2 regions of the Thermovenabulum sp. genome follow, and region 2 is predicted to be linked to the other one. Evidence: a T-box and tRNA genes for the amino acid it is inferred to sense, from the RefSeq annotation. Region 2 holds a T-box; the other holds one or more tRNA genes.

Region 1 (15,038 bases), on a different contig from region 2:
TAAAGGTTTTAATATCGCTTTTTGGACGGGAAACACCGATAGAACTGGAATATAACCAGGTTGAAAAAATATAAAAATGCTTCAATGAAAGGGAGGTGTTTGAATGGCTAAAAAAGTTGTGGCAATGGTAAAACTACAGATTCCTGCAGGCAAAGCGACGCCGGCTCCACCGGTGGGTCCAGCTCTTGGTCCTACGGGAATTAATATAATGAACTTTTGCAAAGAGTTCAACGAAAAGACAGCCGCTCAGGCAGGATTAATAATTCCTGTCGAAATCACCGTATATCAGGATAGGTCCTTCACTTTTATTTTAAAGACACCGCCGGCATCCGTACTTCTAATGAAGGCTGCTGGTGTGGAAAAGGGTTCGGGAGAGCCCAATAAAAACAAAGTGGGCAAGGTAACCAAAAAGGATATAAAGGAAATTGCCGAACTTAAAATGAAGGACTTAAATGCTGCGAGCCTGGAAGCAGCAATGAGGATGATAGAAGGTACAGCCCGCAGCATGGGCATAACAGTAGTAGACTAATTACGTCATTAAAGTGGGAGGAGTTATTCTTCCGATAAAACCACAGGGAGGGAAAATAATTGGCAAAAAGGAGTAAGGCATATCAAGAAGCTTTAAAGCTTGTGGATAGGACGAAACTTTACGAACCCCAGGAAGCTATGGAACTGGTTTTGCAAACGGCAAACAAGAAATTTGATGAAACAATTGAGGTTGCGGTAAGGCTTGGTGTGGATCCCAGGCATGCCGACCAGCAGGTGAGGAGCACGGTGGTGCTGCCCCACGGAACAGGTAAAACAAAGAGGGTACTGGTGTTCGCTAAAGGAGAAAAAGCAAAGGAAGCTGAAGAAGCGGGAGCAGATATTGTGGGAGCAGAAGAGCTTATTGCAAAAATAGAAAGTGGATTTTTAGATTTCGATGTGGCAGTTGCTACGCCCGATATGATGGGGGCGGTAGGTAAACTGGGTAAAATATTGGGTCCGAGAGGGTTAATGCCCAACCCGAAAGCCGGCACCGTTACATTTGATATCGCAAAGGCGGTAAAAGAGATAAAAGCCGGTAAGATAGAATACCGTGTAGATAAAACGGGTATTGTACATGCACCAATAGGTAAGAAATCCTTCGGGGCTCAAAAATTACTGGAGAATTTCAGAGCGTTAATGGAATCAATAATAAAAGCAAAACCTGCAGCAGCAAAGGGACAGTATTTAAAGAGCATTGTGGTTTCGAGCACAATGGGTCCCGGAATTAAAATAAATCCTTTAAAGGTCGTGGAGAAATAGGCTAAAATTAAAATTGAATAACGAAAATTACCTTCGCTGCAGACAGTAGGTGCCGAAAGGCTTAATATCCTACCGAGGCGTGTAATATATAGGTTTCTTTATGCGTTTTGAGGGCATAAAAGAGGTCTTTCTCTACGTCTGCAGAAAGACCTCTTTAATTTTTATAAAATAAACTGCGGGGAGGTGAAAAAGTGCTGACTAAGGAGCAAAAGGTACAGGAAGTAGAGGAATTGAAAAAGAAATTTTCCGAAGCAAAGTCAGCTATTTTGGCAGACTATAAGGGACTGAATGTAGCGGAGGTCACAGAACTAAGAAGAAGGCTTCGGGAGCAGGGCGTAGAGTTCAAGGTGGTAAAAAACACCCTTGCCAAAATCGCCACGAAGGATATGCCCTTCAATATCGATGAATATTTGGAAGGCCCTACAGCAATAGCTTTTAGCTATAAGGACCCCGTCGCAGCAGCCAAAATTCTAACAGAATTTGCAAAGGACCATAAAAATCTTGAATTAAAGGCTGCGGTAGTAGAAGGAAAAGCAGGCGGCAAGGATATTGTGGAAAAGCTTGCCAAAATGCCTCCTCGAGAAGAGCTGCTTGCAAAAGCTGTGGGAGCAATACAATCGCCGCTCTTTGGTATCGTATGGGTATTACAGGCACCTCTCAGAGACCTGGTATATACCTTACAGGCTATTCAAGAAAAGAAAGCCTCATGAAGGCATTAAAAAAATTACCTTAAAGAAAAGTTTAATTTAAAATAATAAAATCAATGGAAAATTAAGGAGGAGTATGTAAAATGACAAAAGAGGAAATCATTCAAGCTATTGAGAATATGACCGTTATTGAATTGGCAGAGCTCGTAAAGGCTTTACAGGACAAATTTGGTGTTACAGCAGCCGCACCTGTAGCGGTAGCTGCAGCCCCAGCGGCCGGTGCTCCGGCAGCGGAAGCTGCACCCGAGCAGACAGAATTTGATGTAATCCTTGCAAATCCTGGAGCAGAAAAGATCAAGGTTATCAAGGTCGTAAGAGAGCTCACCGGTCTTGGACTAAAAGAAGCAAAAGATCTCGTAGATGGTGCTCCGAAACCGATAAAGGAAAAGGTCAGCAAGGAAGAAGCAGAACAAATAAAAGCAAAGCTTGCAGAAGTGGGCGCAACCGTAGAAATAAAGTAAAAGTTATAAAAGAATATATTAGGACAAAAAAGAGGATGAATTATTCATCCTCTTTTTTGTTTAGAAAATACCTGATAGTTTATACTTTTAAAATTAACAAAAGTTTACAAATTAATACAAAAATAAATTAAAACAAAATAAATATATGTTATAATATTAAAAAAAAGAAATTCCAAAATAATAATAAAAGTATTACAAAAGAAGGAGGCAAAAAATGCAAAGCCAAACGCAAATTGAGGAAAAATCCCTTCTGGATACTTTAATAGAGGTAACCCCGATTTTTCTGAACCTATTTCCCTTTGATTGCAATATATCGATAACGGATACCGAATGTTTTCTGGCAAATTATTCTAAAGGGGAATTCAGACTTGACCAGCAAAAAGGCAAAAAGATTCCCGAGAATAGCCGTTTATGGAAGGTTATAGAAACGGGAGAAATTCAAAAATATATTTTGCCCAAGGAAGTCTACGGAGTGCCTTTTAAATCAATTTCGGTACCTGTAAAGGATGAAACAGGCAAAGTGATAGGCTGTATAGCCCTCGGTATGAGCCTTAAAAACCAGGAAAGGCTGGAACAGGCTATTAAAACTTTATCCGGCACCAGCGAGGAAGTTGTTGCATCGGCAGAGGAGCTGGCTGCTTCCGCCCAGGAACTTTCTAAGTGCATGGAAATTGTAGATTCAATGAAAAAAGAGATGGAAGAACAGATAAACAAAACCGAAGAGATTTTAAACTTTATAAAAAATATTGCCATGAATTCGAACATACTGGGAATAAATGCTGCGATTGAAGCTGCCCGGGCAGGTAAGGAAGGATTGGGTTTTAACATTATTGCGGATGAAATCCGCAAAATGGCAAAAAGCAGTGCAGATTCGGTGAAAAATATAGAAAAAATAACCGAAGAGATAAAACAAAAAATGTCAAAAATAAGCGATGAGATTCAGAAAACCTTTGAACTCGCAAAAAGCCAGGCCTTTACTTCTGAAGAAATTACAGCTGCCATAGAAGAATTAAATAAATTAATAACTGACCTGGAAAGCATATCTAAAATTGTATAAAGTAAAAAGTTATAATTTCTTTAGTATCAATACCGGCAGGATATGTTGTTCTTGCTTCCTATTGGATGCTTTTTTATTTATCTCTCAATAATTATTCTTAAATTAGATAAAGCAAAGGAGGGATAGTAAATGGGTAAAGGTATAATTGTTTATTTTTCCCTTGATGGGAACACTGAATTTGTTGCGGGTTTAATTCATAAGATTACGGGATTTGATTTAATAAAAATTATACCTATAAAGGAGTTTAAGTATAAGGGATTTTTAAAGTTTTTTATGGGCGGAAAAATGTCTGTGTTTGGAGAAACGCCAGAAATCCAGGATTTTGAGAAGGACATAAAAAGTTACGATACCATTATAATTGGAACTCCGGTTTGGGCCGGCAGGCCAAATCCTTATATAAATACATTTGTATCAAATTATGACTTAAAAGGGAAAAGGGTGGCTATATTTGCTTGTTGTGCCGGCTACCCGAACAAGACATTTGATATTTTAAAAGAAAAGATAAAGGGAGATGTCCTTTCTACCATTTTTTTCAGGAATGCTTTGAAGAATAAAAATTCAGGGATTGAAGAAAAAATTAGAGAATGGATAAGACAAAATGGGCTGAATTATTTTACAAATTAAACCGACATTTACCGTCGATTAAACAGTGAGCAACATAAATAATATGACATTTTCACAGAGAAATTTTAATAGGACATTATCATAAAATAACCACACGAGACAATAAAAAATCTTGACATAAACCGCATCGTACTATAAAATATATATTGCATTTTGGTTTTCGACGCGGGGTGGAGCAGTTCGGTAGCTCGTCGGGCTCATAACCCGAAGGTCGCTGGTTCAAATCCGGCCCCCGCAACCAAAAGAATACATGGCGGCGTAGCTCAGTTGGCTAGAGCATGCGGTTCATACCCGCAGTGTCCGGGGTTCAAATCCCTGCGCCGCTACCAAATGTGGCCCTGTGGTCAAGTGGTCAAGACACCGCTCTTTCAAGGCGGTAACAGGGGTTCGACTCCCCTCAGGGTCACCATTTTTATTTTATGCAAATTAATGGCGAAGGCTATTTAAATATGTTCCAAAAAAGTATAATCCTTTGAGTAAATAAAAGTCGCATTTTGCGACTTTTATTTTTTTATAATGCAAAATGTCAATAAATTTTAAATATTAACAGGTAAATTGTGACAATTTTTATTACCCCATAAATTTATAATAATACCTACCACAATATGGGGGTGGGTATAAATGATAAACAAAAAGGTCTTCCCTTCGAAAGAAATGGAATTGAGGAAAAGTAATATTTCTTTACGGGAATTAATGTTTATTTTAATTAGTTTTATAATGGGACATGCTTCCTTGTTTAATATTTATCCCTTTGGGCTGCCTTTTATATCCTCGGTTATCATGAAGGAGAAAAACAAAGCCTATTTGATTCTGCCTGTTTTCATTGGAACCTTTACGGGGGTTAAAGATGTAAATTTTTTATGGAAATACGGATTAGCCTATATAATTTTCACCCTGTTAATTTTAACTTTTAAAAAGGAGATACAGATAAAAAAATGGCTTTTACCTTTTTTGTGCCCCGCTTCCCTTATAATGGGAGGACTTTTGTCTTTCCTTTGGGTAGCTTTCTCTTATTATGATATTATTCTGTTGATACTGGAAACACTTTTAACATATATAAGTGTTATCATTTTAAGCGAAGGACTAACCTTTTTTTACACCCCGGAAAGAGGAAATGTAGAAAAATTGATTACCCTTACCATAATATTTGGATCAATTTTAAAACTCATAGGGAATACCGTATTTTTTGGGGTACCCATTAAAAACTTAGTAATTTCGGCAATAATCGTTTTTTCAGCATTTGCGCGGGGGACCGGCGAAGTCTTTGGATATGGGGTTATCCTGAGTTTGCTCGCATACCCTTCTTCTTTATTACCCTGGGCATTAACTTTTTACAGCATTTCCGGCTGTTTTGCTTTTTTTTTAAAGAAGTACGGTAAAATTGCGGTATTTACAGGTTTCTTAATAGGATATGGAATTTATCATTATTACATAGGGCTAAGAAGCGTAAATTTCTTAAATTATCCGTCCTTAGTACTCATCTTTATCGTTACTATTTTAACCCCGGAAGCCGCAATAAAAAAACTGGAAAAAACTTTATCGCTGGATGAAGAAAGTTCTGGGGATATCAATAATATATTAAAAGAAATGATTAAAACCCAATTGGTAGAGCTTGCTAACACCTTGGAGGAAATGGGCAAAATATATAAATATCCTATCAGGAATGGGGACTTAAATCCCTTAGAGGATTCTATTTTAAAAATAAAAAACAGGATATGCAGGGAGTGTGCTCTTTTTAAAGCTTGCTGGGATAGAGATTATAAATCAACTATTGCCGATATATTTAAGCTTTATTCAGCCAAAGAAGTTTTTCTTGACGGAGACTTACCCAGACTTTTTAAAGTTCGCTGCGGAAAGCTGGAGGAAATTTACAAATTTATTAAAATGGATAAAGAAAAAAACGAGCTAAAAAAAGTCCTCGATGCGATGGTAAAGGAAATCTCGGATATTTCCTTTGAAAAGGTTAAACATTTTGCTTCCTGCCTCAAAATGCTGGCGGAAAAAGGTATCGATGAAAATAGATATGCTGAAGATTTGAAGGAGGAGCTGTTAAAAGAGGGCATTAATGTGGAGAACATAATTATAGGTGATGAGGGAGAAGGACACAATTACTATATTATTAAACGCCCCTGCATGGGGAATAGAACCTGTGAAATAAAAATAATGCCGTTTTTTGAAAACGCATTTATCAAAGGGGCAAATATGGTAAAAGTGGATTGCCCTTTAAGGAGCGGCAAAGAAAAATGCAGAATAAAAATAGTGCCCAGAAGCGTTCTTTCCGTGGCGGTGGGTTATGTAAATATTCCTAAGGAGGGCGCTTCTTTTTCTGGAGATAGTGCTACCTTTTTCGAGACCCTGGGAGGAAAATATTTTATGGCTTTAAGTGATGGTATGGGCGTGGGGGAAAAGGCCAAAAACCACAGCGAAAAAACCCTTTTAATTTTTGAAAACCTTATTGAATCCGGCTATGACCTGGAAGATGCCATCAGGATTCTAAACAGTGCAATGCAGGTATACGGCTCAGGGGGAGATAGCTTTAGCACCCTGGACATTACTTTTATAGATTTGTCTTCGGGTATGGCGGAATTTGTTAAAGCCGGAGCGGTGAGTAGCTTCATCAAGAGAAAGGATAAAGTAGAATCGCTAAGGGGTAGTGCCCTTCCCATAGGAGTTATGGATGGAATAAACCCGGTAAAGATAAAGAAAAAACTTATGCCTCAGGATATGGTTATTATGGTAACCGATGGAGTTATGGATTCTATTAAAACCGAGGGGGATAAAGAAGAAAAATTCATAAAAATTATCGAGAGCATTAAGACCACCAATCCCCAGGAATTTGCCGAAAGAATTTTAAAAAAGGTTTTAGAAGGTTCTGAAGAAAAGAGGGACGATATGGCAGTTTTAGTAGGGCTTGTATGGGAGAGAAAAAATTGATAATATTTTTTTGAAAATATGATTTTGAGGGGAAAAAATGGGTATTAAAGAGAAATTTTTAGAAACCATAAAAAAATACGATATGGTACGAATAAAAGATAAAATAATTATAGGCCTTTCGGGAGGGCCGGATTCCGTATGCCTTTTAGACCTCTTTTGTTCAATACGGGAAGAATTCCAATTGGAAATTTTTGCTGCCCATCTGAACCATTGTTTTCGCGGCAGGGAGTCCGATGAGGATGAGGAATTTGCAAAATCTTTGTGCGAAAAATATAATGTAAAATTTTTTTCTAAAAGGGTAAACGTGCCGGAAATTATAGAAAAAACCGGTTTATCCCCCGAAGATGCGGCAAGAAGGGTCAGGTATGACTTTTTATTCGGACTCAAGGAAAAATTAAATGCGGATAAAATAGCCGTGGGACACAATATGAATGACCATGAAGAAACAGTTCTAATGAATATTTTCAGGGGAACCGGGACAGAAGGGTTAATAGGAATTGAGCCCAAAAGAGGGTGCCTGATAAGGCCGCTTATAGAAATTGAAAGAACAAATATTGAAGATTATTTAAAAAAACACAATATTCCCTATCGAATAGACAGCACTAACCTGAAAACCGAATACTACAGGAATAAAATCCGGTTAGAATTAATTCCTTATATTAAACAGAAATTTTGCCCTCACTTTAGCGATGCTGTAAAGAGGCTTTCGGATATAGTGGCTCTGGATGTATCCTTTATAGAAAGTATAATAGAAAATATCTACCCTTCCATGGTGACCGAAGGGAAAAATTATATTAAGTTATATATTAAAACCTTTGAAAAACAACCTCCGGGCGCAAGGTACAGGATATTGAGAAAAGTGATAGAAAACATCCTGGGCGAATTGAAAGATATAGAATTCAAGCATATTAAAGCATTGGATGAATTTATAATTGAGCAGTCTCCGGGGAAAATGGTCGAGCTGCCCCGGGGCATTTGCGGTGAAAAAGGTTACGAGGAATTTTATTTTTATCGTAAAGGCCAAATTAAGGATTTTTCTTATGTACTTAATATTCCGGGAGAAATTTATATTGATGAGATAGGCAAGAAGATTTCTGCGGAACTAATGGAGAGGACGACAAATTTTAAGCTCGAAGCAACACCCTTGAAGGTATTTGTCGATTATGGTAAAATAAGAGGAAATTTAATCGTTAGAAATCGCCGGCCGGGGGACAGATTTTTTCCTTTTGGCCTTAAATTCTCGAAAAAACTTCAAGATTTTTTTGTGGATCAAAAGATACCCTCCTTTGAAAGGAATTTGGTACCCATAGTTGAAAATGAAGGGGAAATAGTATGGGTAGGAGGGTTTAGACTGGATGACCGGTTTAAAATTAACGATAATACGACTAAAATTTTAATCTTAGAAATTCAATAATATTTTTATTTTTTTTAGGGGGAGTGGATGTGATAGAAGATATTAAAGAAATATTAATATCGGAGGAAGAGATAAAAGCTAAACTAAAAGAACTGGGTGAAAAAATCACCCGGGATTACAGGGATTTAGACAATATTTTACTGGTAGGAGTTTTAAAAGGAGCTGTTTTATTTATTGCTGATCTTATAAGGCACATAGACTTACCTTTGGAAGTCGATTTTATGGCGGTTTCCAGCTATGGAGCTTCTACCGAATCATCGGGTGTTGTGAGGATTTTGAAGGATTTAGAACAGAACATTCAGGGTAAGAATATTTTAATAGTTGAGGATATCATCGATTCAGGACTTACACTGAGTTATCTTTACAACCTGTTGAAATCCAGAAACCCCGCGAATATAAAAATCTGTACGCTTCTGGATAAACCATCAAGGAGGAAAGTGGATATAAAGGTAGATTATTTGGGTTTTGAAATACCGGATTATTTTGTGGTAGGATACGGATTGGATTATAATGAAAAATACCGCAATCTTCCTTTCATTGGGGTTTTGAAACCCGAAGCTATAAATGCCAGATGAAAACGCAATTGTTAATCACTTTCCTTTATGGTAAAATATGAATGGATTGCCCAGGAAGGGAGGAACTTTTTTGAATAATTTTTTCAGGAATATCAGCTTTTACCTGCTGATATTTATTTTGATATTATCTCTGGTGCAGTGGTACTCCAGCAAAGATTTAACCGAGGTCCGAATAGGTTATACAGATCTAATACGATTAATAGATCAGAACCAGGTGCAAGAAATAAAAATGATGGACAGCAGCATTGAGGGAGTTTTAAAGGACGGCAGAAAATTTTCCAGTTTTGTTCCCGATAAAACCATTTTTCTTGCCCGGGTACAACCCAAGATAGATAAAGGAGAACTAATATTAAATGCCCAGCCGATCCCTGCCGCACCGTGGTGGTCACAGATCCTTCCATCGGTTTTAATGGGTTTATTGTTCATAGGCGCATGGTTTTTTATTATGCAGCAAGGGCAGGGTGGAGGAAGCCGGGTGATGAGTTTTGGAAGAAGCAGGGCAAGACTAATAAACGATGACAAAAAGCGCGTGACCTTTAAGGATGTAGCAGGAGTGGACGAAGCAAAGGAAGAGCTTCAGGAGGTAGTGGAATTTTTGAAACACCCCAAAAAGTTCATAGAAATAGGTGCAAGAATACCCAAAGGGGTGTTACTGGTAGGGCCTCCGGGAACCGGGAAAACCTTACTTGCCCGGGCGGTGGCGGGGGAAGCGGGTGTCCCCTTTTTCAGCATTAGCGGTTCCGACTTTGTGGAAATGTTCGTCGGAGTTGGAGCCGCAAGGGTCAGGGACCTTTTTGAACAGGCGAAGAAAAATGCACCCTGCATCGTATTTATAGATGAGATTGACGCGGTTGGCCGGCAGAGGGGAGCAGGCCTCGGCGGCGGGCATGATGAAAGGGAGCAGACCTTAAACCAGCTGCTGGTGGAAATGGATGGATTCACCATAAATGAGGGGATTATAATAATTGCCGCCACCAACAGGCCGGATATTCTGGACCCAGCACTTTTAAGGCCGGGAAGATTTGACCGGCAAATTGTGGTGGATATACCCGATATTAAGGGCAGGGAAGAGATTTTAAAAGTACACGCCAGGAATAAACCCTTAGAGGAAAATGTGGATTTGAGCATACTGGCCAGGAGAACACCCGGTTTCACCGGTGCGGATCTGGAAAATTTACTGAACGAAGCCGCGCTTCTTGCTGTAAGGAGAAACAAAAAGAGAATAGGCATGCAGGAATTGGAAGAGGCCATCACAAAGGTAATTGCGGGTCCTGAAAAAAAGGCGAGAATAATGACCGACAAAGAGAGAAAATTAGTGGCATATCATGAAGCCGGTCATGCGGTGGTAGCCCATCTTTTGCCTACCGTTGATCCGGTACACGAGATTTCCATAATTCCCCGGGGAAGAGCAGGGGGATACACCCTGATTTTACCCAAAGAAGATAGATTCTTCATGGGCAAAACGGAGCTTTTAGAACAGGTCACCCATCTTTTGGGAGGAAGGGCATCGGAAGAACTGGTATTGAATGAAATAAGCACCGGAGCTCAGAACGACATAGAAAGGGCTACGGAAATAGCAAGAAGGATGGTAATGGAATACGGCATGAGTGAAAACCTGGGCCCAATGACCCTCGGAAATAAGCATGAAGAGGTCTTCTTAGGAAGAGACCTGGCAAGGGGAAGGAACTACAGTGAGGAGGTAGCGGCGGAGATTGACCGGGAAGTAAGGAATATAATTGAGCGCTGTTATGATAGAGCCAGGAACCTTCTCACGGAAAATATAAATAAACTTCATAAAGTTGCAGAAGCTCTTCTGGAGAGAGAAAAACTATCGGAAGAAGAATTTTTAGAAATATTTGCTAATGCGTAAAACTGCCTGTAAGGCAGTTTTTTTATTTTGCGGGGTTGGATGAGATGAATAAAATCCGCTTTAATTATGGATATTAAATAAAGCAGCATCATTAAAAAATTTTAACAAAGGGAGAAAAAGGAGAGGGGAATTTTGTTTAACTTTAACCTGCAGGTATACCTTTTTATAATTTTTGCCATGGTTTCCGGTGCTTTAATGGCTGTTCAGGGAGGGATGAACACCGGGCTGGGAAAATTTACGGGGACGGCGGGTTCTACATTTTTGGTTCACCTGAGCGCGGCCTTTATAATGTTGCTGGTGTTATTGCTAAAGATAGATAAGGCAAATTTTAAAAACTTAGGCAGACTTCCCTGGTACTACTTTTTAGGAGGGGTGCTTGGGGTCTTAATTACCTATCTTGTAATTATAAGTATGCGTAAATTGGGTGCCGGTGCGGCTACCACATCCATAATAGTGGGACAGGTGTTAACCGCCTGTCTTATAGATCACTTTGGACTTTTCAGCCTGGAAAAAACCCCCTTCACGTGGCTTAAACTGCTGGGTCTTTTTTTACTGGCCGCAGGGGCAAAATTACTTCTGAACAAATAAAAATATAGCATAATTTAGGAATAATAATATATAAGTATACAATAAAATAGAATTATGATATAATTTTTAACATATAGTACACTAAATGTGATAAAATAAAATAATAATATTTGTAAAGGGGGAAAATGGGTGAGAAAATTTGTTTTTAACTTTCAAGAAGGTAGTGCGGCAATGAAAAACCTTCTGGGGGGCAAAGGCGCGAATTTGGCCGAGATGATGCGTATAGGACTACCGGTACCTCCCGGCTTTACGGTTACAACGGAAGCCTGTAGCAGGTATTTTAAAGAAGGTGAAAAAATACCGGAGGATATAGTGGAAGAAATTTTCGCTCACCTGGGTGAGCTGGAAGAGACTATGGGGAAAAAGCTGGGAAACAGGAAAAATCCTCTCCTGGTTTCGGTGAGATCGGGGGCGCCGGTTTCTATGCCGGGGATGATGGATACAATTCTCAATCTGGGTTTAAATGATGAATCGGTAGAAGGTCTTTATGAATCAACGGGTAATAGGCGCTTTGCTTTTGATTGTTACAGAAGATTCATTCAAATGTTTTCCAATGTGGTGCTGGGAGTGGAGCACGATAAATTCGAAAGAATAATTGAATCCGTTAAAAGGAAAAAAGGAGTAGAATTTGATACGGAATTGGATGACAGGGATTGGGAAGAGGTGATAAAACACTATAAAGATCTAATTTTAAAAGAAACCCGGGGAGAGTTTCCCCAGGATCCCAGAAAACAGCTTATGATGGCTGTAGAAGCAGTATTCAGGTCCTGGAACAACCAGAGAGCAATTATTTATAGAAGGATTAATAAAATTCCCGATGATTTGGGTACCGCGGTAAATGTACAGTCTATGGTTTTTGGAAATATGGGGAATGATTCGGGAACGGGAGTGGCTTTTACCAGAAATCCTTCCACCGGTGAGAAACACTTTTACGGAGAGTTTTTGCTGAACGCCCAGGGAGAAGATGTGGTGGCAGGTATCAGAACTCCAAAAAACATTGAGGAACTGAAGGAATTAATGCCGGAAGTTTACGAACAATTGATAAATGTCAGTAATCTTCTTGAAAGACATTACAAGGATATGCAGGATATAGAGTTTACCGTTGAAAAGGGGAAACTGTATTTACTGCAAACGAGAAACGGAAAACGAACCGCTCAGGCAGCTGTGAAAATAGCGGTGGATATGGCAAAAGAAGGGCTAATTACTAAAAAAGAGGCACTGATGAGGGTTTCACCGGAACAGGTGGCTTCGCTTCTGCACAGCCGAATAGATCCATCGGCAAAGGTGGAAATAATAGCAAAGGGGTTACCCGCATCACCGGGAGCGGCCTGGGGACAGGTGGTTTTTTCGCCCGATGAGGCGGAAAACCTGGGTCATCAGGGAATAAAGGTAATTCTCGTTAGAACGGAGACAACACCCGATGACATTCACGGTATCGTAGCGGCTCAAGGAGTGCTGACCAGCCGGGGCGGAATGACCAGCCATGCAGCGGTGGTAGCAAGGGGTATGGGAAAACCCTGCGTTTGCGGCTGTGATTCTATAAGTATCGATTATGTAAATGAGGAATTCAAAGCTGGAGGTATTACGGTAAAAAAAGGTGAAGTGATTTCAATTGACGGTTCCACGGGCAATGTAATCCTGGGGAAAGTCAAGATGATTGACCCCGTACTTTCGGAGGAATTTAAGGAGCTTCTTTGCTGGGCCGATGAGACAAGAAAGCTTTCCGTAAGAACCAATGCGGATACCCCGAAGGATGCGGAGGTGGCGAGAAACTTTGGCGCAGAAGGCATAGGACTGTGCAGGACTGAGCACATGTTTATGGATCAGCAAAGACTCCCCTACGTCCAGGAGATGATAATCGCCGAAACCGTTGAAGAGAGGGAAAAAGCCCTTTCTGTAATACAAAAGTTTCAGGAAGAAGATTTTGAGGGCATTTTCAGGGCAATGGAGGGACTTCCCGTTACCATCAGGCTTCTCGATCCACCCCTTCACGAGTTTTTACCAAAGGAGGAAGAACTGGTAGAAGAAATAAATGAATTAAAACAAAGAGGCGAAAAAGAACTGCTCAAGAAAAAGCAGGAAGTACTGAAAAGGGTGAGGTCTTTAAAAGAATTTAACCCGATGCTGGGACTGAGAGGTTGCCGTCTGGGTATATTATATCCCGAAATTTACGATATGCAAATCAGGGCGATATTCAATGCAGCCTGCCGTTTAGCCAAAAAGGGAATAAAAGTATTGCCCGAAGTGGAGATACCCTTAGTCAGCAATGTAAACGAATTGAAAAAATTAACAGAAAGAGTCCATGAGATAGCAAAAAGAATAATGGAAGAAGAGGGCATAAAAGTAGAGTATAAGGTAGGGACGATGTTAGAACTCCCGAGGGCCTGCCTTATCGCGGATGAATTAGCCCAGTATGCAGAATTTTTCTCTTTTGGCACAAATGACCTTACCCAAACTACTTATGGACTGAGCCGGGACGATGCAGAAGCCAAGTTTTTGCCCTATTATATAAACAATAAAATTTTAAACGAGGATCCTTTTATTGTCTTGGATAGAGATGGAGTAGGGGCATTGATGAAGATTGCGGTAGAAAAGGGAAGAAAGGTCAACCGGGAAATTTTAATAGGCATTTGCGGAGAGCATGGCGGTGAACCTAATTCCATAGAATTCTGTCATGAGATAGGCCTTGATTACGTCAGCTGTTCGCCCTTCAGGGTTCCGGTAGCGAGACTTGCAGCAGCTCACGCCGTCCTGAAAGAAAGGTTAAAATAAAAGATAAAAAATGAGTTTATAAATCCCTTCTAATTAACGATATTAGAAGGGATTTTTTTATACGTCGATATCCTGCATTAATTTCAATTATCTCATTTTACGTGAATGGTGTGAATTTTAATTGATCAATTTGGCTTAGTGAATTTTAGTAAATTCTTTGGTTATTTTATTGACAAATAAATGGTAAAAAGTATAATATATGTTAGACATATCATCATATAATGATATGACGAAGAATATATATAATTTAGAAATGCTTATAAAAAATTATAAAAAATAAAAATAAGGGGGTCTTTTATATGGATTTAGCCAGAACCTATATTGGAGAGAAGGTTTTGGAGCAGGGACTTAAATTTATCGTAAAGGAACCGGTTAATAACATCGAAAAAATAGTAGAATGGGTTGAAAAACTTCCCATGCCCGAACACCACAGAAAAAATGTCAGCAATGTAAAGAGTTTTCTAAAAAACAAAGATTCCAATTGGTACAAACTCGCCGAGAGATTACTGACGGAAGTAGATCCTTATGTCAAACAAAAATTTGCGGTAAACTTTTTCTTAAATGCTAATTTTTTCGGAGTGCAAAAACAAATGGAAAACGCAAAAAAACTCGGATATTCTGTACCATGGGCTCTTTTAATAGATCCAACTGAAAGGTGCAATCTTAACTGTATCGGATGCTGGGCCGGAGATTACCAGAGAAAGGAAGAACTCAGCTATGAACTTTTAGACAGGATATTGACAGAGGCC
Region 2 (15,038 bases):
GCTGCATATATGTTCTCGTGTATTGAAAGTTCTACCGACAAGGCGCTGGATTCTACGTCAACCCCGGCGTTAATGAAGAAAACCCCTTCTCTTTTTATTTTTTCGATTAATTGAGATCTATCGTTGTTAAAAGCCTCATCGTCTATATGAGCGTGAACGTCTAAGTACAAAGCCATCAGCCCCTTATTTTACTTTCGCCCCTGACGGTATATCCCTTTCTACAGTAATTATTGAAAGTTTATCATCAATGGAAGCCGCCAGCAGCATCCCCTGGGATTCCACTCCCTTCAGTTTTGCAGGTTTCAAATTTGCTACAACTACTATTTTTTTGCCTATGAGCTCTTCGGGTGAGTAAAATTTGGCTATCCCTGCTACTATCTGCCTCTTTTCTTCTCCTATTTTAACCTGAAGTTTTAAAAGTTTATCCGCTCCCTGGATTTTTTCCGCTTCAATCACTTCTGCCACACGCAGCTCTATTTTTGCAAAATCTTCTATTGTAATTACATTCATCCCTTCCAGGTTTTGATTTTCCTTTGCCATGGTTTCTTCTTCTTTTGTTTTTTTATCGTTTTCCGTGTTCTTTTCGATTCTCGGGAAAATGATCTCTTTTTGCCCTATCTTTGCTCCCGGGGGCAGCAATCCCCACACTTTTGCCGCTTCCCAGGTACAAATATCTTCGGGAATCCCCAGCTGCTTTCTGATTTTACCGGGCGTATTGGGCATAAAAGGTGATATATGGATGGAAATCACCCGCAGGGATTCGGCCAGGTTGTAAAGAACGGTATTAAGCCTTTCTCTTTTTCCTTCTTCTCTAGCAAGTACCCAGGGTGCCGTTTCGTCAATATATTTGTTTGCCCTGCCAATGAACTGCCAGATTTCCTTTAAGGCTTCTGAAAACTCAAAGGAGTCCATCAAGGATTCTATTTTTTGCGGAAGGAATTTTGCCATATCGATGAGTTCTTTATCTTCTTTTGTGAACTCCCCGAAGGTAGGTATCCTGCCCTCACAGTACTTTTCCAGCATTGTTACGGTCCGGGAAAGCAAATTCCCCAAATCGTTGGCAAGGTCGTAATTTATTCTGTCAATAAGGGCATCGTTGGAGAAATTGCCATCCGCTCCAAAAGGAATTTCCCTCAATAAAAAGTACCTGATTGCATCCACGCCGTAAAGGTCCACCAGCACTCTCGGATCTACCACGTTACCCTTGGATTTAGACATCTTACCGCCTTCCAGAATAAGCCATCCATGGCCGAAAACCCTCTTAGGGAGGGGAAGGTCCAAAGCCATAAGCATAGCCGGCCAAATAATGGTATGGAATCTTACTATTTCCTTCCCTACTAAGTGCACATCCGCCGGCCAGAATTTATTAAAAAGCTCATTATTAAAAGGATACCCGAGAGCCGTGATGTAATTGGAAAGGGCATCGATCCACACGTAAACCACATGCCCTTCGTCAAAGGTAACGGGAATCCCCCAGTCAAAACTTGTTCTTGATACGCAAAGGTCCTCCAGCCCCGGCTTTAAAAAGTTATTTAACATTTCATTCTTCCTGGATGGGGGCTGTATAAAATCGGGATTTTTCTCAATGTAATCAATTAGCTTGTCCTGATATTTTGACAGCCTGAAAAAGTAAGCCTCCTCCTTTACCAGCTCCACATCCCTGCCGCAATCGGGGCACTTGCCTTCCACCAGCTCCCTTTCGGTAAAAAAGGATTCGCAGGGCGTGCAGTACCATCCTTCGTATTCGCCCTTATAAATATCCCCCTTTTCGTAAAGCCTTCTAAAAATTTCCTGAACGCCTTTCACGTGGTAATCATCGGTAGTTCTTATGAAATGATCATAAGAAATGTCAAGTATCTTCCATAATTCTTTTATCCAATCTACTATTTCATCTACGTACTGCTTTGGAGTCTTTCCCTTTTCCTGGGCTTTCCTCTGGATCTTTTGACCGTGTTCGTCGGTTCCCGTTAAAAAGAAAACATCGTGGCCGGTAAGCCTTTTAAAGCGGGCCATAGCATCGGCTGCAACAGTTGTATAGGAATGCCCTATATGGAGTTTATCGCTGGGATAGTAAATTGGAGTTGTAATATAAAAAGTTTTTCTTTCCATTGATTGCCCTCCTTTTTCCTTTATAATCTTAAAATTAAAAAACCCCCGCCATCCACAAAGGGGCGAGGGTAACCCGCGGTCCCACCCTAATTCGCCTTTTCGGCCTTTTTAGCTTTATCGGGCTTATACCCGCCTTTACCTGAAAATACTTCGGCAAAGGTTTCTCCAGGTCCATGTTCGGCAAAAAGCAGGCACCGGCTTTCACCTTACCCGGCTCTCTTTGGCCTTTATTTTTGCCTACTCAACCCTTCATTGAAGTCTTATGGAGTTTATCTATTATATACCAGTTTTTCCGCACCCTGTCAAGCTTCGGTATAGAAACTGCCGAAGGGAGATTCCTCTTTTTTTATTTTTCCCTTTTTAACCATTTCTTCTAAAAGATTTTTTAAAGCATTAACTTCCATTACAACCTTCGAATTTTGCGAACTTATATTTTTCGCAACCCTCAAAAGATTTGATTCATAAATTGGCAATTCCTTTTTAATTAGTTCATAGTATTCTTCCATCTCCTGATTGCTTTTTTCTATTAGCTCGTCAAACGGATTTTTCAAATGAGGGCTCATGGAGTAAGGATACCTTACCCTAATCGCGATGGTCCTGCCGAAAAGCGGAGTGGAGACAAAAGCATCCCCCGAGGGAAGATAGGGAAGCCTTTTTGCTTCCTCGGAGCTCAAATCCGTCTCCTCCATCAGTGTGCTGATGTCGTTGCCCCTTACCGTCCTGAATATTATTTTGGTATTGAGCTGAGCGGTAACGGTTTCATCCAACAAGGTAGGCCTTTGTGTTGCCAATACCAGGAATACCCCGTATTTTCTCCCTTCCTGCGCTATTTCTTTTATTATGCCCTTGCTGGGGGCATCATAACCTTTTGGTGCAAAATTATGGGCTTCATCCGTGGCGACGACAAAGGGTGGAAAATATTCAAAGTTTTTTTCTCCCCTTAGTTCTCCATCCTTGTAATCCCTTCTTTTTCTGTACAAACTTGAAAGAATGTAAGTTGCAAACACCTGTAAAAGCCAAATAGGCCCCTGTATTACCGAAAGTTTACCCGACTTTAACGCTCTTATTACCGGGTTTATATCGTGGCTGAAAATCCCCGAGTAATAAAGCCTTCTCAACCTCCAGGAAATACCCTGAACGGAGGGAAGGGGAATATTGGAATACTCTTCCACCAGCTCCCTTAAACGTCTGTATTTTTCTTTCTCGATTTCCTTTATTCCTTCCAATGCGATCATTTTATCCAGCTTTGCCTTGCCCATCTCTAAAGCTTCGCATAGATCTTCGACCCTTGAGGAAAAACTGGCGTAGGAATCTCCCCTTTTAAAGAGGATTTCCACAGCACTGGACATTGCCTCGGTCAAAGGTTTAACGGCGGACAAAAGATCCAGGAGGTCTCTTGTAGTCAATGCTGAAAATTCTACACCTATGTCCTCACCGATCTGGAATTTCTGATAGCAATCACTGAAATCCGGCCTTTCCCCGAGATCTGAAGAGGTGGAAAAATCCATTTCGTAATGGGGATCCAGTATGATAGAAGGTATTCTCTTCCTCATCAATTCCTCCATTATTACCCTCATACCAAAGGATTTTCCCGAGCCGGAACCCCCGAAAATACCGATATGCGGATATTGCTGAAAAGACCTGAGGTCTAATATAAAGGGCACGCTTTTTGTTTTTTCGGTTTTCCCTTTGTTAAGTATATAAAATAGTCCCTTTAACTCTTCTCCCATTGTTTGTGCTGTTTCCTCGGTATGCTTTATTTCGCCCAGGACAAGGCCATCCTCCTTACTTCCCCTTACAAGTATATCTTTAACCTCAAAAAAATCAGGTATCCTCGCCTTAGAGCCTGTAACAATGGGATAAGTAGTTTCGGTCATCAGCTTAACCTTTGCCACATTTATTTCCTCTTCATCAATGCTGTAACCCAGCCTTTTCAAGGATTCCACTACCTTAGCATCAAAAAAATCGTGATTCAAAGAAAAAGGTATGTACCTGTTATAAGAAAAGGTTTCCGATACCTCCCCTATTACCGGGCCTTGATTGGGATCCTCAATAAGTATTAACTCGTTTATTCTAAACTTTCGCTCCTTTGAAGCTATATAAACCTCATGGGAGGTTGTAAGACCTACAACGTTCATTTTTCCCTTCTCCCTTCTTAACTAAGGATTTCTCTTTTCCCTCTTAGGTGTAATAATTTCAGTAAAATCCTCTCCTAAAAAACCGTTAATCACGGCTTCCATAAAAGAATCGGTAATTTTGACCTTTTTATCCACAATATCCATCCAGAGGGGTATCCCTCTGCCGTTTTCGGGAGTCAAAGTGTAAACCAGGTTGGCAATAAAGTAAGTAAAATCCTTTTGTTCTTCCAGAATATCCACCCCTATGGGTTTGGGATCAAGGGAGCTCCTCATAAAAAGCGTCCTGAAACCTTCCTTAAAAACTCCGGATTTAATTTCTAAAAATTCCCCCACATCCATAGCTCCCATAAGTATTTCCCAGTCTGCGGCATACTTGAATTCCAGGGGAAGCCCTTTATTAATAGATCCGCTGATTACCGAGGTAGAAATACCCTCTACCAGCCCCGCTATTACGACATCGTTTTTTAACGCTATATCCTTTATTTGGTCAAAACGACTTTTTGCTTCAATTTTAAACCTGACTAAAGAGCCATCCAAAAAAAGCACCTTCGGGCGAAATTTTATTAAGACCTGCTTGGCCGCCTCCGCTTCCAGCTCGGCAAGCCGTTTTTTCTGCAATGCCCTGTACTCTTCTTCTTTAATTTGTTCCTCCATAAGTAAAGGGGAATCCACTTCGGAAAGCTCAATTTCTTCCCGGCTTTTTTCTGAAGAAATGCCGAGAGCTCTTTTGACAAAAATTAAATAAGGATAAACACCTCCGATACTATTTATTGAGCCATCAACTCCTGCTATTCCGCCTTCCAGTTTAATTTTATCCAAATCCTTTTCTTGAAGCTTTTGTGCCTTTAAAAATTCTCCTACAGAATTTTCTTTAATGAGCTTTCTAATAACTTCCCCACCGGGCTTTTTTAATCCCCTGTTTTTCAGCATTTCTGCGGTCTTTTTAATTTTTTCTTTAAAATCCTCGCTTATCCTTTCCATGGTGTCATCCCTTTCTAAATTACCTTAAACCTTGTGTAAAAATAAACAAACATTGACTCTTTTTTACATAAATGGTATATTCTTGTTAAGAAAAATTTGTCGAAAGGGGGCGAAATTTGTGAAATCGACGGGGGTCGTCCGAAAAGTCGATGAGCTGGGCAGAGTAGTCATCCCTATAGAATTGAGGAGGGTTTTAAACATTTCCGAAAAAGACCCTCTTGAAATATATGTGGATGGCGACAAAATAATTTTAAGGAAGTACGAACCCGGCTGCATCTTCTGCGGAAACGCTGACGCTGAAGAATTGTTGAATTTCAAAGGAAAAAATATTTGCAAAAAATGCATAAACGAAATTAATAACCCTTAAGAAAAATTCTGGCAGGAAGGAAATCCACCTGCCTTTTTAATTAAGTCAATTCTCCCTGTGTATATCGCTGTAAAGCTCGTTTTTCGATATATTAAACTCTTTCGAAACCTTTTTTACCGCCTGGCTTTTTGCCATTCCGCCTTTTACGTATTCCTTTACCTTTTCCAATGCCTTTTCCTTCACATTTTCATCAGGAGTATCATTTGTCTCTTCTTCTAAAACCCCTTCTATAATAATGACAAATTCTCCTTTTGGCTCTTTTGTATTAAATTTTAAAAGAGCTTCTTCTACCGTCCCCCGGAAAAACTCCTCATGCATTTTGGTTAGCTCCCTGGCAATGACAATCCTCCGATCCCCCATTTTTTCTTTAAGTTCCCTTAAAAATTTAACTATTCTATGAGGCGATTCGTAAAATATTATGGTTCTTTTTTCATTTGAAAGGTCGTCAAGTATTTTTTCTCTCTCTTTATCTTTTTTGGGAAGAAAACCTTCAAAAGCAAATCTTCTGGTGGAAAAGCCCGAAGCTATTAAAGCCGTAACAAAAGCCGATGGCCCGGGAAGCGGAACAACTTCTATATTTTCTTCTATGGCAGCCTTTACAAGATCCTCTCCCGGGTCGGAAATACCAGGCGTTCCTGCGTCCGAAACCAGAGCCACATCCCGGCCTTCCAGCAATAATTTTATTATTTCTTCACCTTTTTTAGTTTTATTGTGTTCGTGGTAGGAAATCAAAGGCTTTTTTATGCCGTAATGGTTCATAAGCTTTCTTGTAACCCGGGTGTCTTCAGCTGCTATAACTTCCACCTCTTTTAATATCTTTAAAACCCTTAAGGTGATATCTTCCAGGTTTCCTATGGGGGTAGGGCATAAAAACAGCCTGCCCTTTTTTTGCTCCATTATTTTTCCTCCCGCTTTCGGCAAGATATTTTCCGATATTACCTATAAAAATTAACCAGTATATATTGATTTTACTTATAATATTATAACTTAATTTGATGCATTGGTATAATTATTCTTCCGATTAGGATTAACGCCCTTTAAAAAATGTTATGAAGAAGGGATAAAATCATGGATTTTCTTTGAAGTTAGAAAACATTAGCGCGGTTATAGAAGCGGTCGAAAAATACGGATGAAATTGAGTGAAAAAAATTTCAAGCACCGGAGAATTTGCCGGTGCTTTTTTTATTGATTTTATTTGGATTTTGTTACAAAATAATTTTATGTGCTACATCAAAGGAGGATGGCATATGGATTATGTTGTAAGAGCAATAGATGAAAAAGCAGGCATCCTTGCTTTTTGCGGACGTACAACAAACCTGGTCGAAAAAGCAAGGATTATCCACAATACCCTTCCTACCGCCTCCGCAGCCTTCGGCCGCCTTCTTACCGCATCGGCATTGATGGGTCTTATGCTGAAGGGCGAAAAGGATACGATAACCCTCAGGGTCGATGGAGGGGGTAGTGCAGGAATAATCGTAGCTCATGCCGATTCTAAAGGCAATGTAAAAGGATTTATCGGAAACCCCGAAGCCCACATTCCGTTAAATCAAAAGGGTAAACTCGATGTTGCAGGAATAGTAGGCAGCACGGGCACCCTGACCGTAGTAAAGGACCTGGGATTAAAAGAACCTTATGTAGGACAGGTTCCATTGGTTTCAGGTGAAATTGCCGAAGACCTGACCTATTATTTTGCAAAATCCGAACAAATACCCTCCAGCGTTGCACTGGGTGTTCTTGTTAATACGGACGGCAGTATAAAAGCTTCGGGAGGATTTATTATTCAGCTTTTACCCCAGGCAGAGGAAAAAGCCGTAGCCTCTATTGAGGAACAGCTAAAAAACACAAAACCTGTAACCCGATTGATAGAAGAGCAACTTTCACCTGAAGACATATTGAAGAATCTGCTGAAAGATTTTGAGCTAACCTTTACAGCAAGGCATGTGCTGAATTACCATTGCAGCTGTTCAAAGGAAAAAATAGAAAAAATTCTTATCAGCTTAGGGGAAGAGGAAGTAAAAGATATATTAAAATCCAGCGGAGTGGTGGAACTGGTTTGCAATTATTGTAAAAAAGCTTATCGCTTTAATGAAAAAGATATCCAAGAAATTTTTTACACATAAACCTTTTTACCCCATACGCTTTTGGAATCTAATTGCTGATAAGATCATCATCTTAAAATAAGCTGCATAGCTATATAAAAAACCCCATCAAAGGGGTTATTTTATATTTTATTCAATGCCTTTAAACATTCACTTATGGCCTTTTTAGTTTTCTCGTCGGCTTCACAAAGAGGCGGCCTTAATCCTCCTACCTTTATTCCCATTTGGTTCAGTGCTTCCTTTACGGGAATGGGGTTTGTGATAATAAATAGTGTTTTGAACAAATCAAAAAGCTTTAAGTGTAGGTCTAAGGCTTTTTTCAGTTCTCCTCTTTCGAAGCTTTCAATCATTTCCTTTATCTCTTTACCCGCAATATGAGATGCTACACTAACGACTCCTTTTGCCCCTATGGAAAGCATCGGCAGTGTCATGCTGTCGTCTCCGCTATAAATATCTAATTTTGGAGCAAGTTTTTTTGTAAGGCTTGTTTTATCAAGGTTCCCTCCGGCATCTTTAAGAGCGACTATGTTTTTAACTTCCAAAAGCCTTGCCACTGTTTCCGGTTCAATATTTACCGATGTCCTTCCGGGCACATTGTAAAGCATACACGGTATTTTTACGCTTTCCGCAATCATCTTGAAATGCCTGTAGAGTCCTTCCTGGGTAGGTTTGTTGTAATAAGGGGCCACCAGTAAAAGCCCATCTACCCCTAACTCCTGAGCTTTAATCGAAAGTTCAATGCTCTTTGCCGTATTGTTAGAGCCCGTTCCTGCAATTATCTTTGCCCTTTTTCCTGAAGCCTCCACCGCCGCCCTGTAAAGCTTCAACTTTTCCTCGTCGGTTAAGGTGGGGGATTCTCCCGTGGTTCCGGTAACCACAATAGAGTCGCTGCCGTTTTCTATGAGGTAATCGATCAGTTTTTGGAAAGCATCGTAGTCTACCTTTAATTCGTCATCGAAAGGAGTTACTGCTGCGGTAATCACTTTCCCGAAATCCATAAAACTTACCTCCCTTTTTTTAATAATATTAACCTGTGATTGCCACTATCGGCAACTATTAAATTATCCTCATTGTCTATAAAAATGCCCTTGGGGGTATTAAACCTTCCTTTCTCAAATCCAACCCCCCCTATGCTTTCTATATGGTTGCCTTTCAGGTCAAATACCTCAATTTTGTGATTTCCCGTATTGGATAAATATATTTTGCCATTTTTTACTGCAATTCCTTGAATTCCGGAATCTTCCGGATTTCTCTCGTCTTCATAAAAAAGTTCTTTAAACCTATCGTTCAACACCTCTTTAAAACTCATCCCATCCCATTTCACTAAGGAGAAAATACCGTTTTTAAGCACGTACATATTCCCTTTTTCATCAAAAGTTATTTCTTTTGGTTCCTGTATTTCTATCTGTCTTAAAAAGTTGCCATTTGCGTCATATATATTTATTCTGTCATTAAAGGTATCGGCAATGTAAAGATTATTATCTTCTCCCGCGGCAATATCCATTGGCCCCATTAAATCTCCGTAATTATCAAATACTCCCAGTTTACCTTCTTCTTCTCCCCGTTCTCCGAAGCTCTTTATGTAATTTCCATTCTTATCAAAGATATGGACCCTGTCTAAATCAAGAACGTAAATTTTATCTTTTATAATTACCGCATCCACTGGCTTAATAAAATCCTCTCCGGGTAAAGACAGGTTATATAAAAAGCTACCATCCTTTTTAAAAACCTGGACTTTACCTGTCTTTTCGTAAAAATTCCCGCTTACAACTATAATATGTTGTTTATCCCCATAAACGTGATGGGGAAAAAGGAAATTTTCTTTGTCATTATTTTTTATTACCTTTACTTCTTTTCCTTTTTCGAAAAACACTACTCCTTTATCATCGGGTAAGCATATGACGAGTTTGTCCTTTTTCCCGAAAAGGCTTGAAAAAGAAAAATCCTCATTATTCTCTGCTATTTTATAAAATTCCTTTATACTGCCCTTTTTAAAATCAATTTTTACTATTTTATTCTTGAGCAGAGCAAAGATTCCCTCTTCATTCACCGCCACATCCTGGGGTTCATCCTCTAAAGGGTAATCCTTTGTAAACGCACCATCCGGTGTAAACTGCTGCAGCCTTTTGTTTAAAGTATCGGCAACGTAGATATTGTCCTGTTCATCCACAGCAATCCCCAGGGGGCCTATATAAAATTCGGAGCCATAGGTCATAAATTGCCCCTTTCCCCTTCCGCTTTCACCAAACTTTCTCAAAATCTCTCCTTCCGAATTAAACACGTATACCTTATCATAACTTAAAACTATAAGTTCATTTTTTGAATTTACCGCAATAGCCCTGGGGAAAAAGCTATCATCGGGTTTAATTCTTTTTACTTCCTTTTCATTTTTGTACTTTATTATTTCTCCCATTCCCAGATCAGCAATATATACGGCACCCTCTTTATCCACCGCAATGTCCACATTTTCCTGCTCTATTCCGCCAAGGGGAGCAAATTTTTCTTTAAAGTTATAATTTTTATCAAATACAAAAACACTCCCGGCGGTAGAAATCTGATCCAGTATATAAATATTTCCCTCATCGTCCAAAGCAGAGCTCACCGGATAATAGGGTATATTTTCTTTTAGCCCCGGTATTTCCAGTAAAACGCTGCCGTAGCCATCTTCAAATTTTACCAGGGCCTGCCGGGCACATGAGGTTAACACCATTAAGGAAATAATAGTGAATATACTCACAAATAATATTCCTTTTTTTACAACCCACATTGTTAATCCCTTCCAATAAAAAGATTTAAAAAAAGTAAGGGTAAAAAATTACCCTTACCTGTCGTCCCGATTGAAAAAGCCTGCTATCGCAAGAAGTCTTAAAAGCTGCATAACCGCCATAAGTGTGGCAGCCACATAGGTCAGAGCTGCTGCGTTTAGCACCTTTCTCACTCCGTAGGTTTCATCCGGAGCTATAAATCCCTGTCCTTCCAGTACCGCAACAGCCCTGCTGCTGGCATTATATTCTACCGGAAGGGTAAAAAGTTGAAACAGCACCGCAAGGCTGAAAAGCAATATCCCGATGGTTAAAAGGGTATTCGCATTCATCAATAACCCTATAAAGAAAAGCGGAAAAGCCATCTGTGACCCTATATTAGCAAGGGGCACTATGGAGTTCCTCAAAGCCAACGGTGCGTATCCTTCTCTGTGCTGTATGGCGTGACCGCATTCATGAGCTGCAACACCCAGAGCTGCCAGTGAACGCCCGCTGTAAACCTCAGGGGAAAGCCTTAGAACTTTATTCCTCGGATCGTAATAATCGGAAAGCCTGCCCCTCGTCATCTCCACGGAAACATCGTATATTCCGTTTCGCCTTAAAATTTCTCTTGCCACATCGGCACCGGTAAGACCTATCCGGGCCGGTATCCTCAAATACCTTTCAAAAGTTGTAGAGACCATAGCTTGAGCATAAAAAGCAAGGATTAAAGCGGGCAATAAGATTATCCAGGTGGGATCGTATCCCCAGAAATACGGGTAAAACATCCTTATTCCCCCTTTGAGGGTAATTTTTTTTAGATTTTATTTAATAATATATGTTTTATTCACCTATTTCAACATCATTTTTTACTACTTCCTCCTTAGGAAATTCCTTTATCTCTTTTGTATCCTTTAATTCCACCTCAATTATTCCCTTTTGCTCGTTAATACTCGTAATTATACCTTCACCTAAGGGAGTTAGCACCTCATTACCCAGTTCAAATTTTTCCTTTTCAAAGGAATTTTCCTCCATACCTTCCTGCTGATAATTTACGCACTCGTATTTTAAACAGCACATTAGCCTGCCGCATAGACCCGATATCTTCCCGGGGTTAAGCGAAAGGTTTTGCTGTTTGGCCATTTTAATTGATACCGGGTCGAACTCCCCCAGGAATGTATGACAGCATATTACCCTTCCGCACGGCCCTAAGCCGCCCACCATCTTTGCTTCATCCCTTACCCCTATTTGCCTTAGTTCAATTCGGGTCTTAAATATTGCTGCTAAATCCTTTACCAGCTCTCTAAAATCCACCCTTCCATCCGCTGTAAAATAAAATATCAATTTTGATCGGTCAAAGGTATACTCCACATCTACCAATTTCATAATAAGGCCGTGCTCCTGGATTTTCTTTTCGGCTATAACTTCTGCTTCCCTTGCTTTTTCCCTGTTTTCTTCAAAAATCCTGTCGTCCTCCAAGGTAGCCTTTCTTATAACATCTTTTAAAGGCGATACCAGGCTTTCCTCCGGCACCTCTTTTGGCCCTATCACCACTTCGCCGTACTCAAGACCCCTTGCCGTTTCTACTATAACCTTATCCCCAATGTTCAAAGGTATTTCACCGGGGTTAAAATAGTATATTTTCCCGGCCTTTTTGAATCTAATGCCTACCACCCTTACCATATTTCTACCTCCACAGGGCAAGGAGCAAATTGAAAAACCCGAGGTTTTCATTACCCCTTGACTTTATATATTCTATGGTTTTATTTATCCTGTCTATTATTCCGATTATTTCACCGATGCTGTATAAATCGGAAAGGTTTATTATTAAATTACGGTAATTTTCATTAAATAATCTCACTTTACTATTAGTCTTTGCCACCAGAATGTCTCTATACAATGTTAAAATAAATTCCAGAAGCGTTTCCTTGTCTTCATATGCGCATATTTGATTATAGATATCAATTTTTTCTAAGGTAAACGACCTTTCTTTTACCAAATAAATAAGTTTTTCCGCCCATTCTTCGCTAATATCGTATTTTTCATAAGGTTTTACCTTTTCAATGACCCTGCACCTGGAAACAACTGTAGGTATTAAGTTTTTTATATTCTGGGAAAGGAGCAAAAATATACTCTCGGAGGGCGGCTCTTCCAGGGTTTTCAGGAAGCTGTTTTGAGCTTCTAAAGTCATTTTGTCCGCATCGTATACGATGTAAATCTTTTTTCTCCCTTCCACGGGAGTTAAATAGGAATCGAAAATTATTTCCCTTATGTTCTCTATTTTTACAGAAGAACCTTCGGGTTTTACTTCCCGGAGGTCAGCAAACACACCTTTTGTAATTTTTTTGCAGTTTTTGCAGTTATCGCAAAATTCCCCGTTTCTTTGCAGGCAGTTGGCAATCTTTGCAATGTTTATAGCCTCTCTTTTAGTCTCTTCCACAGGCCCAACCAAAATATAGGCGTGAAATAAATCACGTGTACAGGTCAACGATAAGCCCCCTTATTTCATCTAAAAGAGAAAGAATTTTTATGGCATCCCTGTGCTCGGATAAAAATTGCTGTGCCAGTTCCATCACCTTTTCATCAATAATTTTTATCGCTGTCAAAACCTTCTGCCGGCCAAATCGGGAAAAATTCTTTTCTTCAAAGATATCCAGTCCCATATCCAAACATTTTTTTATAAAATTTTTTAGTAATTCTCTGTATTTTTTAAAATCCTCCAATGTCTGATTTTTTACAAGTTTTTTCGATTGTTCATCTAAAGCTTTAAACATTAAATTTAGTTCTTCTTTCGAATAGGTTTCCCTGCTTTTCTTCAGGTACTCGCCGAATTCTTTTTCAGCGCTCTTTTTTTTCTCGACCTTTATTGAATTCAAGCCCAATTCTTCAGACATCCTGTTTACCCTTATCATATTTTTTCAAACCTTTCCACGTTCAAAACAAAAACTATAGCCCCTCCTACCGTAACCTCCACGGGGTAGGGAGCAAAGGTTTCTCCGGGAACCCCGGGGAATATGGTCACCACGTGCTTTCTCGGTTTACAAATTTTTTCCAGTAAGTCTAAAACCTCTTTTAGTTTATCTTCCTCCAAACCAATCAATAAGGTGGTGTTACCTCTTCTTAAAAAACCTCCGGTGCTTGCAAGCCTGGTTACACCAATATTTTTTTTGGTAAGCTCCTCCACCACCCTGATGCTGTCATTGTCATCCACCACGGCCATAATCAATTTCATAAATGGCCCTCCTTTAATTAATTGAAAATCCCCGACCTTTCCAGCTCCATAACAATGTCTTTAAAGATTTCATCTTTGCTTTTTGATGCATCTATTACCCTGATTCTTTCTGGAAATTCATCCTTAAGCTTTAAAAAACCTTCCCTTACCTTGATGTGGAATTCTAAAGATTCCCTTTCCAGTCTATCCTTACCCCGGGTAAGTCTTTTTAGAGCTATTTCCGGATCTACATCCAGTACAAAGGTGATATCCGGCCAGTAGCCGTTTAAAACCCATTTGTTTAGCTGAAGAATCCTGTTAAAGCCAAGGCCCCGGGCAAAACCCTGGTAAGCCAAACTGGAATCCACAAATCTGTCGCATACTACAAAAAATCCTTCTTTTATAGCAGGAATAACTAATTTTTCCAGTATTTGTGCTCTGGATGCGGCGTATATAAGGGCCTCAGCCGTAGAAACCGGATTGCTGTCCGGGTCCAAGAGCACCTTCCTTAACTGCTCTCCGAGGGCTGTTCCCCCGGGCTCTCTCGCCCGAATAACCCTTTTACCCTTATTCTTGATGTACTCACACAGTTTCTCCACCTGAGTGGTTTTGCCAGCACCGTCGATTCCTTCAATTGTAATGAATTTCCCTTTTCTAACCTGTTTACCCATTTTACACCACCGCAATACATTTATTTTTTATACCCTGACAGATATAATTATTTGCCACGAGCTCTTCCAATAATTCCACATGTTCCTTAGTAATCAGCTCCCCCGGGTTTAAAACCGGAATTCCCGGCGGATAGGGTATCACCGGGTTTCTGCATATTCTGCCCGGGGAATTTTTTAAGGGGATATATTCAAAATCCCCTAAAAATACCTCATGGGGTAACAAAATCCTTTCGGGGAGCTTTTTTAAAATTCCTACCGGGAAAATTTTGCCTTTCTTTTTCCTGAAAGTAGATAAAGCCTTTATAAGTTTCAAAACATCTCTTTTTGAATTAGCTCCTGTGATTAGAAGGTATATATTATTCAAATCCGCATACTCTGTAAAAATATTATATTGCTTTCTTAAAATTTTTTCTACATATAATCCGCTATAACCCGAGGAAGAAGTGTTAATTATTAATCGGGAAACATCGTAGAAAAAACCTTTGCTCTTAGCGTAATCCACACCGGGACAGTAAAAGGGTGTAAACCGGTTTATCCCCCTCCTTGCCAATTCTGCAAGTTCCACCCCTTTTTCCACAAATTTTGCTCCGAATTTTTTTAAAAAAATTACGGCCAGTTCCAGGGAAGCCATCAAAATGTAAGAGGGGCTCGTGGAGGTAATAAGGGAGAGATTTTCCCTTATCACCTCCTCTTCCTTTCCGGGGCCGTTAAAATGAAGCCA

The links. The T-box of region 2 lies ahead of metG (methionine--tRNA ligase). A T-box ahead of a tRNA ligase gene usually reads a tRNA of that ligase, here a tRNA-Met.
Region 1: it encodes a tRNA-Met, which carries the amino acid that the T-box ahead of metG (methionine--tRNA ligase) is inferred to sense. The anticodon was not compared.

What each region holds. Positions count from the first base shown of each region.
Region 1 is NZ_JBNARB010000023.1:16,781-31,818, reverse strand. Features, by position in the region: gene nusG (transcription termination/antitermination protein NusG) at 1-74, shown strand, start outside; gene rplK (50S ribosomal protein L11) at 104-529, shown strand; gene rplA (50S ribosomal protein L1) at 589-1,287, shown strand; ribosomal protein L10 leader region at 1,306-1,453, shown strand; gene rplJ (50S ribosomal protein L10) at 1,479-1,997, shown strand; gene rplL (50S ribosomal protein L7/L12) at 2,078-2,455, shown strand; gene ACPLOV_RS10220 (methyl-accepting chemotaxis protein) at 2,670-3,512, shown strand; gene ACPLOV_RS10215 (flavodoxin family protein) at 3,642-4,136, shown strand; tRNA gene ACPLOV_RS10210 (tRNA-Met) at 4,301-4,377, shown strand; tRNA gene ACPLOV_RS10205 (tRNA-Met) at 4,389-4,465, shown strand; tRNA gene ACPLOV_RS10200 (tRNA-Glu) at 4,471-4,545, shown strand; gene ACPLOV_RS10195 (SpoIIE family protein phosphatase) at 4,758-7,070, shown strand; gene tilS (tRNA lysidine(34) synthetase TilS) at 7,108-8,484, shown strand; gene hpt (hypoxanthine phosphoribosyltransferase) at 8,514-9,059, shown strand; gene ftsH (ATP-dependent zinc metalloprotease FtsH) at 9,130-10,929, shown strand; gene ACPLOV_RS10175 (DMT family transporter) at 11,062-11,517, shown strand; gene ppdK (pyruvate, phosphate dikinase) at 11,647-14,289, shown strand; gene ACPLOV_RS10165 (radical SAM protein) at 14,589-15,038, shown strand, end outside.
Region 2 is NZ_JBNARB010000009.1:39,771-54,808, reverse strand. Features, by position in the region: gene ACPLOV_RS06280 (TatD family hydrolase) at 1-176, opposite strand, end outside; gene metG (methionine--tRNA ligase) at 184-2,109, opposite strand; T-box leader at 2,165-2,371, opposite strand; gene ACPLOV_RS06270 (ATP-binding protein) at 2,412-4,247, opposite strand; gene ACPLOV_RS06265 (DNA double-strand break repair nuclease NurA) at 4,269-5,228, opposite strand; gene ACPLOV_RS06260 (AbrB/MazE/SpoVT family DNA-binding domain-containing protein) at 5,347-5,595, shown strand; gene rsmI (16S rRNA (cytidine(1402)-2'-O)-methyltransferase) at 5,641-6,492, opposite strand; gene hslO (Hsp33 family molecular chaperone HslO) at 6,843-7,715, shown strand; gene dapA (4-hydroxy-tetrahydrodipicolinate synthase) at 7,817-8,692, opposite strand; gene ACPLOV_RS06240 (NHL repeat-containing protein) at 8,698-10,461, opposite strand; gene ACPLOV_RS06235 (zinc metallopeptidase) at 10,516-11,223, opposite strand; gene ACPLOV_RS06230 (PSP1 domain-containing protein) at 11,279-12,118, opposite strand; gene ACPLOV_RS06225 (ATP-binding protein) at 12,123-12,923, opposite strand; gene ACPLOV_RS06220 (YaaR family protein) at 12,907-13,329, opposite strand; gene ACPLOV_RS06215 (cyclic-di-AMP receptor) at 13,344-13,667, opposite strand; gene tmk (dTMP kinase) at 13,685-14,317, opposite strand; gene ACPLOV_RS06205 (aminotransferase class I/II-fold pyridoxal phosphate-dependent enzyme) at 14,319-15,038, opposite strand, start outside.